Spirulina subsalsa PCC 9445: one gene and its partner. The main gene of each other region encodes a partner of the protein of the gene in region 2 in a complex. Links are inferred from orthologs where the notes say so. Each region holds a gene or a part of one and is shown on either strand. Other genes may lie near its edges. The genes, in order: mnmE and mnmG.

Evidence for each region.
Region 1: the proteins of mnmG (region 2) and mnmE are in contact, whole or in part, in a solved structure (PDB 9HIP), measured with the Escherichia coli proteins. The link is inferred for Spirulina subsalsa PCC 9445 from one-to-one orthologs.

Annotation. Positions count from the first base shown.
Region 1 is NZ_JH980292.1:3,699,661-3,707,262, reverse strand. What follows is about bases 334-3,333. They hold mnmE (tRNA uridine-5-carboxymethylaminomethyl(34) synthesis GTPase MnmE), read right to left. Parts: upstream 2,518-3,333; coding sequence 1,150-2,517; downstream 334-1,149. Other genes in these bases: SPI9445_RS27740 (serine/threonine protein kinase), read right to left, coding at 2,517-3,333; SPI9445_RS25955 (cyanoexosortase A system-associated protein), read right to left, coding at 463-1,143; hpsJ-A (HpsJ-like protein, cyanoexosortase A-associated), read right to left, coding at 334-418. Outside these bases: more of hpsJ-A, read right to left, coding at 1-333; more of SPI9445_RS27740, read right to left, coding at 3,334-4,139; SPI9445_RS0116885 (CBS domain-containing protein), read right to left, coding at 4,185-7,040; heat-inducible transcriptional repressor HrcA, read right to left, coding at 7,049-7,602. UniProt on the Escherichia coli protein: Exhibits a very high intrinsic GTPase hydrolysis rate. Involved in the addition of a carboxymethylaminomethyl (cmnm) group at the wobble position (U34) of certain tRNAs, forming tRNA-cmnm(5)s(2)U34.
Region 2 is NZ_JH980292.1:4,755,706-4,763,200, reverse strand. The notes cover bases 1,705-4,597. They hold mnmG (tRNA uridine-5-carboxymethylaminomethyl(34) synthesis enzyme MnmG), read right to left. Parts: upstream 4,157-4,597; coding sequence 2,252-4,156; downstream 1,705-2,251. Other genes in these bases: gltD (glutamate synthase small subunit), read right to left, coding at 4,555-4,597; SPI9445_RS0121705 (hypothetical protein), read right to left, coding at 4,300-4,512; SPI9445_RS0121715 (DUF5132 domain-containing protein), read right to left, coding at 1,705-1,972. Also shown: SPI9445_RS0121725 (heavy metal translocating P-type ATPase), read left to right, coding at 1-1,216; SPI9445_RS0121720 (hypothetical protein), read left to right, coding at 1,330-1,578; more of SPI9445_RS0121715, read right to left, coding at 1,673-1,704; more of gltD, read right to left, coding at 4,598-6,036; SPI9445_RS0121690 (hypothetical protein), read right to left, coding at 6,436-6,627; SPI9445_RS0121685 (hypothetical protein), read right to left, coding at 6,630-6,956. UniProt on the Escherichia coli protein: NAD-binding protein involved in the addition of a carboxymethylaminomethyl (cmnm) group at the wobble position (U34) of certain tRNAs, forming tRNA-cmnm(5)s(2)U34.

The DNA of each region.
Region 1 (7,602 bases), 1.1 Mb from region 2 along the record:
CAGTATTAAAGACTCCCAAGGGGATGAAGAGAAAGAAAAGTAAAGCTAAACCTAACACTAACCAAGACAATACTTTTAAGAGGGGAATTTCCCAAGCGGATCGGACTTTTTTCTCTGCAAAAAAGATAAAGCTAAAGCCAATTAAAGGAACAGCCACCCGTTCTACAATGCCGCCAAAGGTTTGAAACTCCCAAGTCGGGTTCATAAAGTTGGGGGGAATCAGGAGATTAATCACATCAAACAGCAGAAAAATTAGCAATCCATAGCCAATCGTTCTTAATAGTTTAATGGACTGAACTTGAGCGAGAGAAAAGTTCCAGATTTCCTCAACTTTTCCACTCATTTCGGCTAAATATTGATTAGAGTGTTGAGACTCTAAGGGTTGTTCAGGATCGGGGGATTGGGGGGAAGAGGTCATATTTTTTTCTTGACTTATAAGCTAAAATATGCAGCAGAGATGGGTTAGGTAGAGGGGAGATTCCGAAGATGCGATCGCCACCAATCATACCAACCTGTCCAAACCTCCTCAACCACCTCTAAGGGATCCGCTAGAGGAACGTCGGATGCAGGCATGATGATTAAAGTCCAAAAACACCGAGGATCTCGCAGGGGTTGTTCTCCCGTTAACCAAGCCAGCAGCCTTGTTCCGTCTAAACCATAGCGATAACCATTTTGTTTAAACTGTAAATGAGTCACCGTGCTATGACCTCTGGCATTAATACAGGCTGTGAGATAAGTATAATCTGGATTGGCGGTCACAGCATAAAACCCTTGAGTAGGATGTTCTCGAATTTCTACAGGTTGGGAAATATTAGCATATTGTTTCATTAATGTTCTGGCATCTTCTTCATTCGTAACAAGGCGCATTTCGACTTGAATCACTCGGTTATTCTGTTGGTAGTAATAGGTCTTGGCTTGGGGGAATAAATCGGGGTCTGACCTTTGCTTAATTTCTAACGGTTTTGTGATAGATTTCCAGTGAGGAATCGGGACATTTGCGGGAAACTCAGGTACTGTTACAACCGCTTGAGGAATGGAGGGAGAGGGTTGAGAAAACAGAATTTTCACGAAGCTAAACCATACCCCCACACAAATGAGGATGAGCAAAGGAAGGCGGATTTTTTGTTCAAAAAATTGGTTCATGGCTAGCTATTTGCCAATACAAAACCGACTAAAAATCTGGTCTAAAACGGACTCAGTAACACCTTCTCCGGTAATTTCCCCTAATGCTTGAATGGCACTGCGTAGGTCAATTGTCCAGAAGTCTAGGGGGAGTTGTTCGTTAATAGTTTGTTGCACTTGTTCTAAGGCAATTTTAGCCCGGGTGAGGGCGGCTCCTTGGCGTTGGTTGATAGCAATATCAAGGTTAGTGGCGGTGAGTTGTCCTGTTTTGATGGTGTTCAGGATGGCTTGTTCTAGGTCGGGGATGCCCTGATGGTGGGCGACGGCGGTATAAACGACTTGCTGGATTTCGGGGGGGTAGTGGACTTGTTGGGGGGAGGCGAGGTCAATTTTGTTCAGGATGAGGATGAGGGGGCGGTGTTTGACTTGTTGGTAAATTTCGTCATCTTCGGGAGTCCAACCGCTTGGGGTGTCTAGGGTGTAGAGGATGAGGTCGGCACTTTGGGCGGCTTGACGCGATCGCGCTACCCCAATTTGCTCGACGGTATCCACGGTATGGCGGATTCCGGCCGTGTCTAAGACTTGAATAGGAATCCCCCCCACAATCAGGCTAGACTCGACTACATCCCGCGTCGTGCCGGGGAGTTCTGTAACAATAGCGCGATCGCTCCGACTCCAAGCATTAAGCAAACTGGATTTCCCCACATTAGGACGGCCGACAATGGCCACTTTTAAACCACTACGCAGCAATTCCCCCCGGTCGGCTGTGGCTAAAATCTCCTCGACGACCTTTAACGCCCCCTTTAGGTCTTTTTTGACCTGTTCCTCATCTAACGGGGGTAAATCGTCCTCAAAATCGATGCGTGCTTCCACGTCTGCGAGGATATCCAGACAAATTTTCCGCAAATCACGGATCGGGTGAGCGAGTTTGCCCTGTAGTCCAGCGAGGGCGAGGCTGGCCGCTTGGGGAGAACGCGCCCCCACTAAATCCGCCACGCTTTCGGCTTGGGTGAGGTCAATTCGCCCGTTGAGAAAGGCACGCAGGCTAAACTCCCCCGGCTGGGCGAGTCTAGCCCCCCCTTCCAGACACAACTGTAGAACTCGTTGTACGGGAATCATGCCCCCGTGACAGTGGAACTCCACCACATCCTCCCGCGTGAAAGAGCGGGGCGCTTGCATAATCAGCAATAAGGCCTCATCAATTTGTTCCCCAGTGTGGGGGTGGCGGATGTAGCCGTAGAGGATGCGGTGGCTGACCCAGCGTTGCTTGCCCGGTGGGTGAAAGATACGCTGGGCGAGGGCGAGGGCTTCTTTGCCCGATACCCTTACAATGCCGATGCTCCCCTGTTCTGGAACAATGGCCGTTGCGATCGCTGCGATTGTCTCACCCTGCATCATTCATCCCCAGTCTCTTGTTCCTTAAATTCTCGCGGGGGGAAGGACTGCTCAACGTGCCAGAAGGACGATCCCGCCTCCGTGGGACGATTGAGACGGAGGGACAAACCAAAGCCCGCCCCGGCCGAAGCGGCGATCGCACTGGTCATGAGTAATGCTCCCATCGGAAAACGGACTTTCACCATTTGGCTCTGGGGGCGCGCCTTCCCTTTCCGTTTCTGGGTGGGGCGGGGGCTAGTTTTGGGGCGTTTTTGGGGAGAGGATACCGTCAGGGCAACAGATCCCGCTTCTAACTCTTCGAGAGGGGTAGGAGAGGGGTCCATTTCCCCAGTCGGCGCTTGTTGACGTTCAATTTCCTGTTGAATTTGCCGTTCAAACTCTAAGCGCGCTAAACGTTCGGCTTCTAAACGTTCGGTTTCTAAACGGGCAAGACGTTCATTTTCCAACCGTTCAAACTCTAAACGCGCTAAACGTTCATTTTCTAAACGTTCAAACTCTAAACGGGCAAGACGTTCATTTTCTAGGCGTTCAAACTCTAAACGGGCAAGACGTTCGTTTTCTAAACGTTCGGCTTCTAAACGGGCGAGACGTTCATTTTCTAAGCGTTCGGCTTCTAAACGGGCTAAACGTTCATTTTCTAGGCGTTCAAACTCTAAACGGGCTAAACGTTCATTTTCTAAACGTTCGGCTTCCAAACGGGCGAGACGCTCATTTTCTAAGCGTTCGGCTTCTAAACGGGCTAAACGTTCATTTTCCAGCCGTTCCGCCTGTAATTGTGCCTCTAACTGGGCTTGTAAGGCCTGCTGTTCTCGTTCCCAGACCTCCCGCCATAAGGAAGACCAATCCGCCACCGTTTGAGGGCGGTCAATGGCAGAGAGAGCCATCCCCCGTAAAATTGTGGCGCGGGTGGGGGAACTAATCTCCCGGGGGAACTTCTGCCATTTTTCCGGGGGAATATGCCCCAAAACCGGAACCGGAGGGGGAGCATCCCCGGTCAACATAAAATAAAACGTCGCACTGAGGCTATAAATATCCGTTGCGGAAGAACAGGGTTTTTTCGGATTGTGTTGTTCTAGGGCAGAATAACCCGGTGCGATTAAGTTGGCGTGAGTTTGGCGAATTTCTGGGGTAAGTTCTGCGGTAAAGCCAAAATCCACCAAAACCACATCATTGGTTTCGGGGCGGTAGATAATATTGCGCGGGTGGACATCTAAATGCTTTAAGCCCTGTTGATGGAGCCGTTGCAAGGCGGAGGCAATTTGATTAATCCACTCTCTAGCTTGGTCTTCTGGGATTCTACCTTGAGCGGCGACGTGATCGGCAAGGTTTACCCCTAGGATTCTGTCATAGACAATGTAGGGTTGTCCGTCTTCCTCGAAAAACTCCCAAATGCCGGGTAAGTGGGGGTGAACACATTGTTTCAGTTGTTGAGCCAGCTTGAGAAATCGTTCCCTAAATTTGGGGAATTGGGGATGGTCTTGCAAGCTGGAGGCAAGGGTTTTGATCATGACGGGCTTCCCCGTACCGACTTCTACCGCTTGGTAGGTCAGGCTAAAGATTCCTTGACCAATGGTGGTGTCGAGGCTGTATTTGAAATCGTTGTAGGTTGCCGTGGTTGTCATGGTTCGGTACTGGGGAATGGGGAACAGGGGATTAGGGGGACTGGGTTACTGTTTGGTTTGGGGTAGGGGGAAATATTGGGTTAGGAATGCCTCGGCTTGAGGGCGATCGCTAATTACTCCATCTAAGGTAGCAGAAAGAAGCCGTTCTAGGATTTCTCGGTACAATGGCCCCGGTTTATAACCCAATTGTTTTAAATCATGACCCGTGAGAGGGGCGCGACGGTGGGATAAATCTATTAGATAGTGCCAGATCTGCCGCCGCACGGGTCGGGGGCTTTTCACGGCTAAAAGGGCTAACAGGGGGAGTGAATAATCCCGCAAGGTCTGGACAATCTCACTGGGGGGGATATCCCCAGACAGCCCCAACACTTTAACCAACCTTTGACGAGCGTCTGGTAAGAGTTTCAACCGTTTGACACCATCGGCGGAGAGTTCCAAACTTTGGGCGACTTTCCAGCCTTCTGAGGGGGGTAACTCTGCCAGCAGGAGTTCTAAACGCAGTTGCCAATGGTCTAGGTGGTGTTGGGGGTCAAAGCGTTCTAAACCTCGGTCAAACAGGCGGATTTGCCACCAGAGGCGAGGGTTGAGTTCTAGGGTGGGATGGAGACAGCGCAAGGCTCCGAGATCATTGAGTAGTTCTAGGGCGGGTTTCCAGTAGGGGGCTTCTAATATATATCTTAATTCAGCCTTGAGGCGGGTCGTCAGGGCGGGGGCGGGATTTTGTTGGGAACGAGAACGATCATATACGCCGCTTGTGATGGCATAGCGGATATATTGTTCTGTTTGGGCTTCAAGGTGAAAGCCTAGACGCACGGCAAGCCGCACGGCGCGGTAGATGCGGGTGGGATCTTCGATGAAGCTGTTGGCATGGAGGACGCGCAAGGTGTGCGATCGCAAATCTAACAACCCGCCAAAAAAGTCTAACAGTTCCCCCTCTCTGGGTGAGGTGAGGCGAATGGCGAGGGCGTTGATGGTAAAATCCCGGCGGTACAAGTCTTGACGGATTGAACTGGCCTCGACTTCGGGATTGGCGGCCGGGTAGGGATAAAATTCTGTCCGCGCTGTGGCAATATCCACCGCTAAGGAGCCAAAGGTGGGATCTTTATGCCACAACAAGGCGGCCGTTTGGAAAGCCCCATGCACTTCTAGGCGGGCTTGGGGGTAGTGTTTTTGTACCGCTTTGGCCAGTTCTACCCCGGCTCCGGTTTGGGCGGTGCGGTGGAAGCCATCCACTACTAGGTCGATGTCTTGGAGGAAGGCGGGGGGGTTGGAGTTATCCCCCCTAGCCCCCTTTTGGAAGGGGGGGACAAGAGGGGGGATAGGAGAGGGCGTAATGCTTGCGCCCCTAACGCCCTCGGGTGTTGTTCCTCTCGCTTTTTGGGCATCTTGCTGCATGATTAAATCCCGCACAGCACCCCCCACTAAATACAAATGCCAGCCCCGTTGTTCGGCTTCTTGGCTCACTTGTTCTAAAAACTGCCAAATCGCCCCCGGAATTAGCGCTTGAGGTTTGGGGATTAAACAACTCGCCCAACGGTGCCGCTTCCCATTCCCCGAAGTGTTGCCCATTTCCCCCATGCCCCAGTTTTCCCCTTGACGCACTCTCAGGACATCTGTCCTCGTCACAATCCCCACTAAATGCCCTTGGTCAATCACAGGTAAGCGCCCCACATCATAGGTCACCATCAGGGACTCAATTTCCGGCACGGTGGTTTCTGGGGTGATGGTTTTCAGGGTGTCGGTTTGGCTCATATAGCCCTTAACGGGGGCGTGTTGGAAGCCATGATGGAGGGCTAAATCTAAATCCCGACGGCAAATAATGCCCACTAACTGATCCTGTTCATCCACCACCGATAAGCCCGAATGACCATAACGCAGTAAAATCCGTTGGGCTTCGGCGATGGTGATCTGGGGGCGAATGGTACGCACAGGGGAGGACATAATATCCCGTGCTATCAGGGGGTGGGGCAGTTGATCAATGAGTTGGTTAACAAATTCCTGTAAAGTGTCGCTGGCGTTTACATTTTTCAGCGTGGCTGAGGTGGCCTGGGCATGGCCGCCCCCACCGACGGCCTGGAAGAGGGGGAGGATGGTTGTGTTGGGAATGCGCGATCGCCCAATCACCGTTAAACGACTCCCACTTTCCGCACTCCGTTGATACTGCACGCCAAAAAACAGGGCATCGGATTCCGTTAAATCCATTAACCGTTCCGCAATACTGGATAAGCCCGGAACAAAGCCCTCTGTATCTAAACAAACCCAAGTCAGGGTATAGCCCTGTACTTTCACTCGTTCTAAGCCCTCTAGCGCGGCCGAGAGCAGCTTTTGTAGGCGGGGGGTGAGTCCGGGGTCGATATAGTCCCGAATGCCCTGTAAATCCGCGCCTTGCTCCATCAGCCAAGCCAACGCCCGCACATCCCGCGCTGTAGTTTGATCAAAGGTGAGGGATCCGGTGTCTACATGAATTCCCAACGCCATCACCGTAGCTTCTGGGGAGGCGAGAGACACCCCCGCGCTTTGGAGTTTCTCCACAATTAACGTCGTCGTCGCCCCCACATTCTCCACCTGTCGCAGGGTGGCGGGGATGTCACTGTGGCTGTCCCAATGGTGATCATAGACCTCGATGGCTTCGAGATGGGGCAAATCTAACCAGGCGGCGCTTTTCCCTAGGCGATCGCGCTGTTGGGTATCCACCACCATAATCCGTTTCAGTCGTTGGGGGGTAACACTGCGCTGTTCAATTAACAACAACTCATCCCGATACAACGCCAGAAAATTTTTCACCCCCGGATGAGCGCCCCCTGTTAACACCAACTTCGCCCCCACCCTTAACCGCGTCAAGCCCACAGCCGCGCCCAACGCATCAAAATCAACGGTTTGGTGACAGAGAATGATGTCCATAAAATGGCTTAACTTAACGCCTCAGATACAGAATAGGCGGCCGCTTCAACTAAGGTAATGGCATTTTCATATAACATCCGCGTCGGACCAATTAAACCAATACTCCCTACAGGAATATCGCCCTTTTTATAATTGGCAGAAATGACCGTACAAATGCTTAAGGGTTCGAGGGAATTTTCTGCGCCAATTCTTACGGAAACTCGCGGAAATTTATCCTCAAAATCGGGATATTCAAAGATAAGCGGAAAGAGTTGTTCTTGTTCTTCTTCTAGTAAGTGCAGCAACATTTGCACCTGTTGGACTTCCGAAAATTCGGGCTGGCGCAGGGCTTCAGAAATGCCGCGAATCAGAATCGGTGTAGATTCTTTGGCTTGATTTTCTCGCACCAAGACTTTAACAATATCTTGAACAAATTGGGTATATTTTTGAAACTCTTGGTCTAATTCTCCCCAATTTAAGGTATTTAACACCGCTAAAGATTTGCCCTTGAGTCTACGATTAAGGAAATTTGACAACAATTCTAATTCACTTTCTAAGTCTTCCTCTTCATTAGAATCCCGTT
Region 2 (7,495 bases):
TAAGGTGGCGGATCGGTTGATTCTGCCCTCTCTGACCTTAGCGGGGTTGGTGTGGCTGACGACCCAAGACGCAGCGCGGGCGGCTTCGATTCTAACGTTGGATTTTGTGACGGGGATTCGGGTATCGATGCCGACGGCCTTTTTAGGGGCCTTAAGTCATACTACCCGTCACGGGATTTTAGTCCGTAGTGGGCGGACGTTGGAGTTATTAGCGGAAGTGGATACGGTGGTTTTTGATAAAACCGGAACCCTCACCCAAGGTCAGGTTAAGGTGGTAGGGTTGGGGCGACTGACTGACCGTTTTTCCTTTGAGCGTTTGGCTCAGTTGGCGGCTTCGGCGGAACAGAGAATTACCCATCCCATCGCTGAGGCGGTTGTAGAGTATGCCCAAGGGCAGGGGGTTGATCTGTTACCTCGGGATCACTGGCATTATGAACTGGGGTTAGGCATGGATGCGGTGGTTGATGGGGTGTGGGTGTTGGTGGGGAGTGAGAAGTTTTTACAAGAACAGGGTGTGGTGCTGGGGGATTTACAGGGCTTGGACTGGGGAGAGGCCCAAAAGGATGTTTTTCCCCTGGGCGGTCTTTCGGAGTGGTTCTCGTTGATTTATCTGGCCTGTGATGGCAGGTTGGAGGGGGTGATGCAGTTCACGGATCCCCTCCGGCCGGAGAGTGCGCGGGTGATTCAGAAGTTGCAGGAGGACTATGGGATGAGGATTCATCTCTTGACGGGGGATAAGCAACAACGGGCGCGGGAGGTGGCTCAGGTGTTGAATATTCCGCCCTCTCAGGTGCATGGGGAGGCGTTTCCGGAGGACAAGGCGAAGATTGTGCGGGATTTGCACCGGGGCGGGCGGACGGTGGCTTTTGTGGGGGATGGGTTGAATGATTCGGTGGCTTTGGCCTATGCGGATGTGTCGATTTCTTTTGAGGATGGGTCAGATGTGGCGCGGGAAACGGCGGATGTGGTGTTGATGAATAATGATCTCGGGAGTGTTTTGGAGGCGATCGCCATTGCCCAAGAAACTCGCGCTTTGATTGAACAGAATACCTTTTTAGTTGTAGCGCCCAATCTCTTGGGCTTAGGTTTGGCGGCAACGGTGGGACTCAATCCCCTCTGGGCAACGATTATCCACAATGGAACCGCGATCGCCGCCGGATTGAACAGTTTACGCCCCCTCGTCCAGCATCACATCGAAACCAATATAGTCCTGTAAATCTTTCCTGATCTCGGTTAATTGTTGAGAAACTTATGCAATAATATGGAGCAAAGGGGAACTCTCCCCAAGCTTTAAATTACTCTTTACCCATTCTATACTCGCGCTTAACCATGTCATTGATTCACTGGGATAAATCTGTTTTAACCTTCCATTTAAGGGAAATGATCGAAGATCGTCAGACAGGCAGCCCCACCGCCCTACTCGGCTTAGGAGCGCTCGTCGCCGGAACAATTGTTTTACCAGCCGCCGTCAAACTCGGTAAACCCGTATTGAAAGGAATTATCAAAAGTGGCTTATCTCTCTATCAGGAGTCCCAAGCCCCTAAATCGGCAGGAAATGCGTCCCGTAGCGCATCCTAGGCCAACCAACACAAAAAAGGAGTAGAACGAAAGTGTGTTGGCACATTCTACTCCTCTAAAATTGATTGGAAAACTGGTAAAAAACAATCAAGAACTAAGACAATTCACCGCCACTCGCTTGACTTGTCAGTTGAGCATTTTGGGATTCTTTTTGGGCTTGTTCCGCCACCACTTCCGCCTTAGCTTCCGCCACAATATCCCCCAAAACTTCTCCGGCCTCGGCAATAGTTCCTTTCGTTTTATCGTATAAAACCAAACCCGTTTTAATGGTTGCCTTAGCCACAGGTTTTAGTAATGAGGCGACAGTAGGGGCTAAGACGAGCGCACCAATCCCCAAAGCAATGGCTTTAGCGGGAGAGGTTCTCTGATAGATGTGTCTAGCTTGTTCTAACATGGGTTTTGTGGAGAATACAGTGATAGGGTAGGGAGTCTGCTTATTGGGGGGTGTGGGGGGAGTCCCCCCACATACAACCGTGTAAGACTTTCACTTTATTTATTCATAGAACTTAACCGAATAAATCAACCCAGCAGATGACCCATTCTTTCTATTATATAACTCTTTCAGCAACAATGGAGTACGCCCTAAAATTCCTTCGCCGAGACTGGGAGAGAGATTGTAGAGTTTCAGCCCCTATCTTGGGGGGAATCCATGAATCCCCCCTCATAGAACCGATTATTTCGCCCCCGCTACAGCCTGACGATTTTGTACCTCTAAATAAATCAACAAAGCGTTAACATCCGCCGGATTAACGCCCCCCGTGCGAGAAGCCTGACCCACCGTTAAAGGACGAACTTTTGTTAATTTTTCTCGGGCTTCCATTGACAAAGTATCAATCATCATGTAGTCCAAATCTTCCGGTAGTTTTTTATTGGCATGACGAGCAATTTCATCAATTTGATTTTGCTGACGTTGGATATAACCGGAATATTTAAGATCAATTTCCGCCCCTTCCTTTTCCGCTTGTTTTAACCCAGTATCTCCTAAGCCATACTGTTCTAAATGCTCATAGTGGAAACCGGGACGACGGAGTAAATCTCCTAGGGTAATAGACCCCTTAATTTTTTGCTGAGTATCCGCCACAATTTTCAATCCTACCGGGTCATTCTCCTTAACCCGAGTGGTTTGTAGCCGTTCTTTTTCCGCCGCAATTTTGGCATATTTTTCCGTAAATAATGCCCAGCGACGGTCATCAATTAAGCCGATTTTTCGACCAATAGGCGTTAACCGTTGATCGGCATTATCAGACCGTAACAAGAGCCGATATTCAGACCGAGAGGTTAACATCCGGTAGGGTTCACGCAAATCTTTTGTACATAAATCATCAATTAACGTTCCTAAATAACTTTGCTCCCGAGGAAAAACAATCATCTGCTCCCCTCGGACAAAACGCACCGCATTAATGCCCGCCACAATCCCCTGAGCGGCCGCTTCTTCATAACCCGTTGTCCCGTTAATTTGTCCCGCCGAAAATAGCCCCTCAATATACTTAGTCATCAGGGTTGGATAACACTGAGTCGCCGGGAGATAGTCATATTCCACCGCATAGGCAGGGCGCAACATTACACAGTTTTCTAGGCCGGGTAAACTGCGTAACATCGCCAATTGTAAGGTTTCCGGTAAACCTGTTGAGAAGCCTTGAATATACAGTTCTGGGATATCTCGGCCTTCCGGTTCAATGAATATCTGGTGAGATTCCTTATCGGCAAAACGCACGATTTTGTCCTCAATACTGGGACAATAGCGAGGGCCTTTGGCATCAATAAAGCCCCCATAAACTGGGGAAAGGTGCAGGTTTTCCCGAATTAAACGATGAGTTTCTGGGGTGGTGCGGGTGAGATAGCAATTCATTTGTTCTTGCTCAACCCACACCTCTGGGTCAAAGCTGAACCAACGGACTTGTTCATCAGGGGGTTGGACTTCCATTTTGGAGTAGTCCGCCGAGCGTTTATCGACGCGGGCGGGGGTTCCGGTTTTGAGTCGTCCGGTTTCAAAGCCTAGTTTATTGAGGGTTTCGGTCAGACCGACGGCGGCAAATTCCCCAGCGCGTCCGGCTGGCATGGATTTAGTCCCGACCCAAATTTTCCCCCCTAAAAAGGTTCCGGTGGTGAGAACAACGGCTTTGGCCGCGAAACAGGTTCCGAAATAGGTTTCTAGGCCTAGGATTTCTTGGTTTTTGCCTAGGATGAGGTCGGTGGCCATGCCTTCACGGATGACCAAGTTTTCTTGATGTTCGACAATATTTTTCATCACGCGGGCATATTGTCGTTTATCGGTTTGAGCGCGCAAGGCCCAAACGGCGGGGCCGCGAGAGATATTGAGAACGCGCTTTTGGAGGTAGGTACGGTCGGCCATTTTCCCGATTTCCCCGCCCAAGGCATCGATTTCATGGGTCAGTTGGGATTTAGCGGGGCCTCCGACGGCGGGATTGCAGGGTTGCCAGGCGATTTTATCGAGGTTGAGGGTGAGCATGAGAGTCCGACAGCCTAAGCGGGCGGCGGCTAGGGCGGCTTCACAACCGGAATGACCGCCTCCGATTACGATGATGTCGAATTCGTCTTGAAAGTTGGGTTTTGTCATAGGGGATGAGGAATAGGGGGTGTGGGGAATTAATTATCAATTCTGCCACACCCCAAACGCTTCAGAAGATTTGCCCTCTAGTTTGGTTGGAGAAATCCTGCCAAATTATGGCGAGTCTATGAATGAAGAATCCCCGTCTTTGATTAGTAACTATCGTTAGGACTCACCACCTTGAGTTCCAGACGATGATTCGCGTCATTCAAACGATGTGCGATCGCCTGCCGCCAAGTCAAACTAACCGACTCATCCGCTAACACCTCTTGGGCCTGTTGACGGTAAAGGGCGCTCGTCGCCACATCTACCTTTTCCAACAACGCCAAATTATGGTAAACCTTGCGCGGAGATAATAACATCATCCAATCCCTCCAAAAATCAATAAAACAAATAATCAGTAAAAGCTACGGTAGATCCGAAGCTCCCATCAGATACAGGTCACACTGACGGGCAACACCCCGCCCCTCATTAATCGCCCACACGACCAAACTTTGACCACGCCGACAATCCCCCGCCGCAAACACACCGGGTAAACTGGTTTCATACTGCCCATAGTCTGCCTTAACATTACTGCGGGCATCTCGTTCCAGTCCCAGGGCATCTAACAATGGTTGTTCTGGTCCCAAGAAACCCATCGCCAGTAACACCAACTGGGTAGGAATCACCTTTTCAGTTCCCGCAATCGGTTTTGGGCTAAAACGACCTTGTTCGTCCTTCTGCCATTCAATATCCACCGTATGCACGGCCTTCACCTGACCTTGTTCGTCCCCCTCAAACTTCGTGGCCGTCGTCAGGTAAAAACGAGGATCATCGCCAAACTTAGCGGCCGCTTCCTCTTGACCATAGTCCATCCGATAAACCTTCGGCCACTCCGGCCAGGGATTATTCGCCGCCCGTTCGTTGGGGGGTTTAGGCATAATTTCCAACTGAACTAAGCTGTTGCAGCCATGACGAATCGAAGTTCCCACACAGTCAGTTCCCGTATCACCCCCCCCGATAATCACTACATCTTTCCCCTGTGCCGAAATGGGGGGAATTCCGGTTCCATCGAGCAAGGTTTGTGTGTTCGCCGTTAAGAACTCCATAGCAAAGTGAATCCCCGATAGTTCCCGCCCTTCAATGGGTAAATCTCGGGGTTTTGTTGCTCCAGTACAAAGCACAACGGCATCATATTCATTGAGCAAGGTTTCGGCCGATAAATCTTTGCCGATTTCGGTATTACAAACAAACTTAATCCCTTCTTGTTCGAGGAGTTCAATTCGACGTAACACCACGTCCCGCTTATCCAGTTTCATATTAGGAATGCCATACATTAACAATCCACCGGGACGATCTGCCCGTTCATACACTGTGACCCAATGCCCGGCTTTATTCAACTGAGCAGCGGCGGCTAAACCTGCTGGACCCGATCCGACAATAGCCACTTTTTTCCCGGTTCGTTTGCTGGGCGGTTCTGCGGTGATCCAACCTTCATCCCAACCTTTGTCAACAATAGAACATTCAATATTCTTAATAGTAACAGGGGGGTTATGAATCCCTAACACACAAGATCCCTCACAGGGGGCGGGACACACACGGCCAGTAAATTCGGGGAAATTATTGGTTTTGTGCAGACGATCGAGGGCTTCTTCCCACAAACCCCGATACACTAAATCATTCCACTCGGGAATTAGGTTATTGATCGGGCAACCACTGGCCATCCCACTAATAATTGTACCTGTATGGCAGAAGGGCGTTCCACAGTCCATACACCGCGCACTTTGGGTGCGGAGTTTCTCCTCGGGCATGGATAAATGGAACTCGTCCCAGTTTTGAATACGTTCTGAAGGGGAGAGTTCTGAGGGGACTTCGCGTAGATATTCAATAAAACCCGTTGGTTTTCCCATAGTTATATCCTCTAGTGTGTCCTCTATAGTGAAGGTCAGTGAATGGTCGATTCCCCTTGATCAAGTCTTAGTTTGACCAATTCTCTATTCAGAATGGGGTTACTTAGTCAGTTTAGCCAGTTTGTTGGGAAGGGCTTCATTTCTGCAACAAAGTTTTAGATTTTGCCGGAGAAATCTGTTAATTCTTGTTACTTTCTTAAGATTTTTTTAAGTTTATTGGCTTTGACTTTCGCGGTTAATTGTGTTATAATGCTGCCTTTGGATTTACTGTCGCTCAGTTGGCTGGTGTGCTATCCATCCCCTCCCTCTCTTGGTGAGGACGGGGAATTGCGCAACATTTTTGTTAAAAAAAATTCCCAAAAATTCCCCATCCCTTGCGGTTGGGGTGGCTCGCTTCACTCAATCTTCCTCAAGCAAACGCTCTAATTCTTGGGCTTCTAAACGGGCTAAACTGGTGGCAACATCTGCTAACTGTAACGCCAAATTTGCCCGAGATTGGGGATCTTTTTCCCGCCATAATTCCTGTCCTAAACAATGGACGCGATAGCGAAAAGCCTTAATAGAATAGGAAGGAATGCTCTTAATGGTCATAGTTATAATCGTTTTTCGGTAGTCGCTTTTACACCCTGGAAAATTCGCTCAGGTTCGTAATAAATAAACGTTAATAAGACAACATCATCAATGTCTTGAATGACTACATCCTGTTTTACCCACTGAGGAGTAACCTTCTCATGGGTGACAATTACAGTGTACTGTCCTTGGGGTAAGTCATCAAAACCTGCATCGGCGTATACTAAATCTACCGTTTCTGTTCCTAATATTATTCCCGTTTGCTCCAACATAGTAACAAACGGAATCCCACTAATTGAGGTCAGCGCGTTATTTCTTTGATTTCGCACCATAATGAAAATATCTGACATCGCAACAATCCCCTAGAATAGCCCTATCTGTCACTACAGTCCGCAGGGGACTTGTTCCTGAGAAGGTGACTTACTCCCGACGCTGACCGCAAGCGGTACAGCGTGGGCTTCCCCCGATCATGATGAGACTTTCCTGCTTCTACGGGTGGTTCTAGATTTCTGCTTGGTACGTCCCCTTGTGCCGTGCGATGGCGTGGGGGCTTTCCGCTTTTTAGGGACATCCCCGATCAATCCTTCTTCTACAAGCCGCTTGACTCCACAACCCTATCGCAGATCCGCTAAACTAGAAAGCCTTCTTGCGCTAAACTTTTATGATGGGGCTTGCACCCAAATTGTTGGTCAAGGGGTTGTCTGCGGCTCAGTCTTGTGCTATAGTGATAATTCAGTGAAAAACCAGCGGGTGTAGTTTAGTGGTAAAACTTTAGCCTTCCAAGCTAATAATAGGGGTTCGATTCCCCTCACCCGCTTAAGATTCAAGAATATTGCTCTTGGCTTTTGCTGGGGGAAGTCTGGCACGGTACCTTTGGGGGATGTCGTCG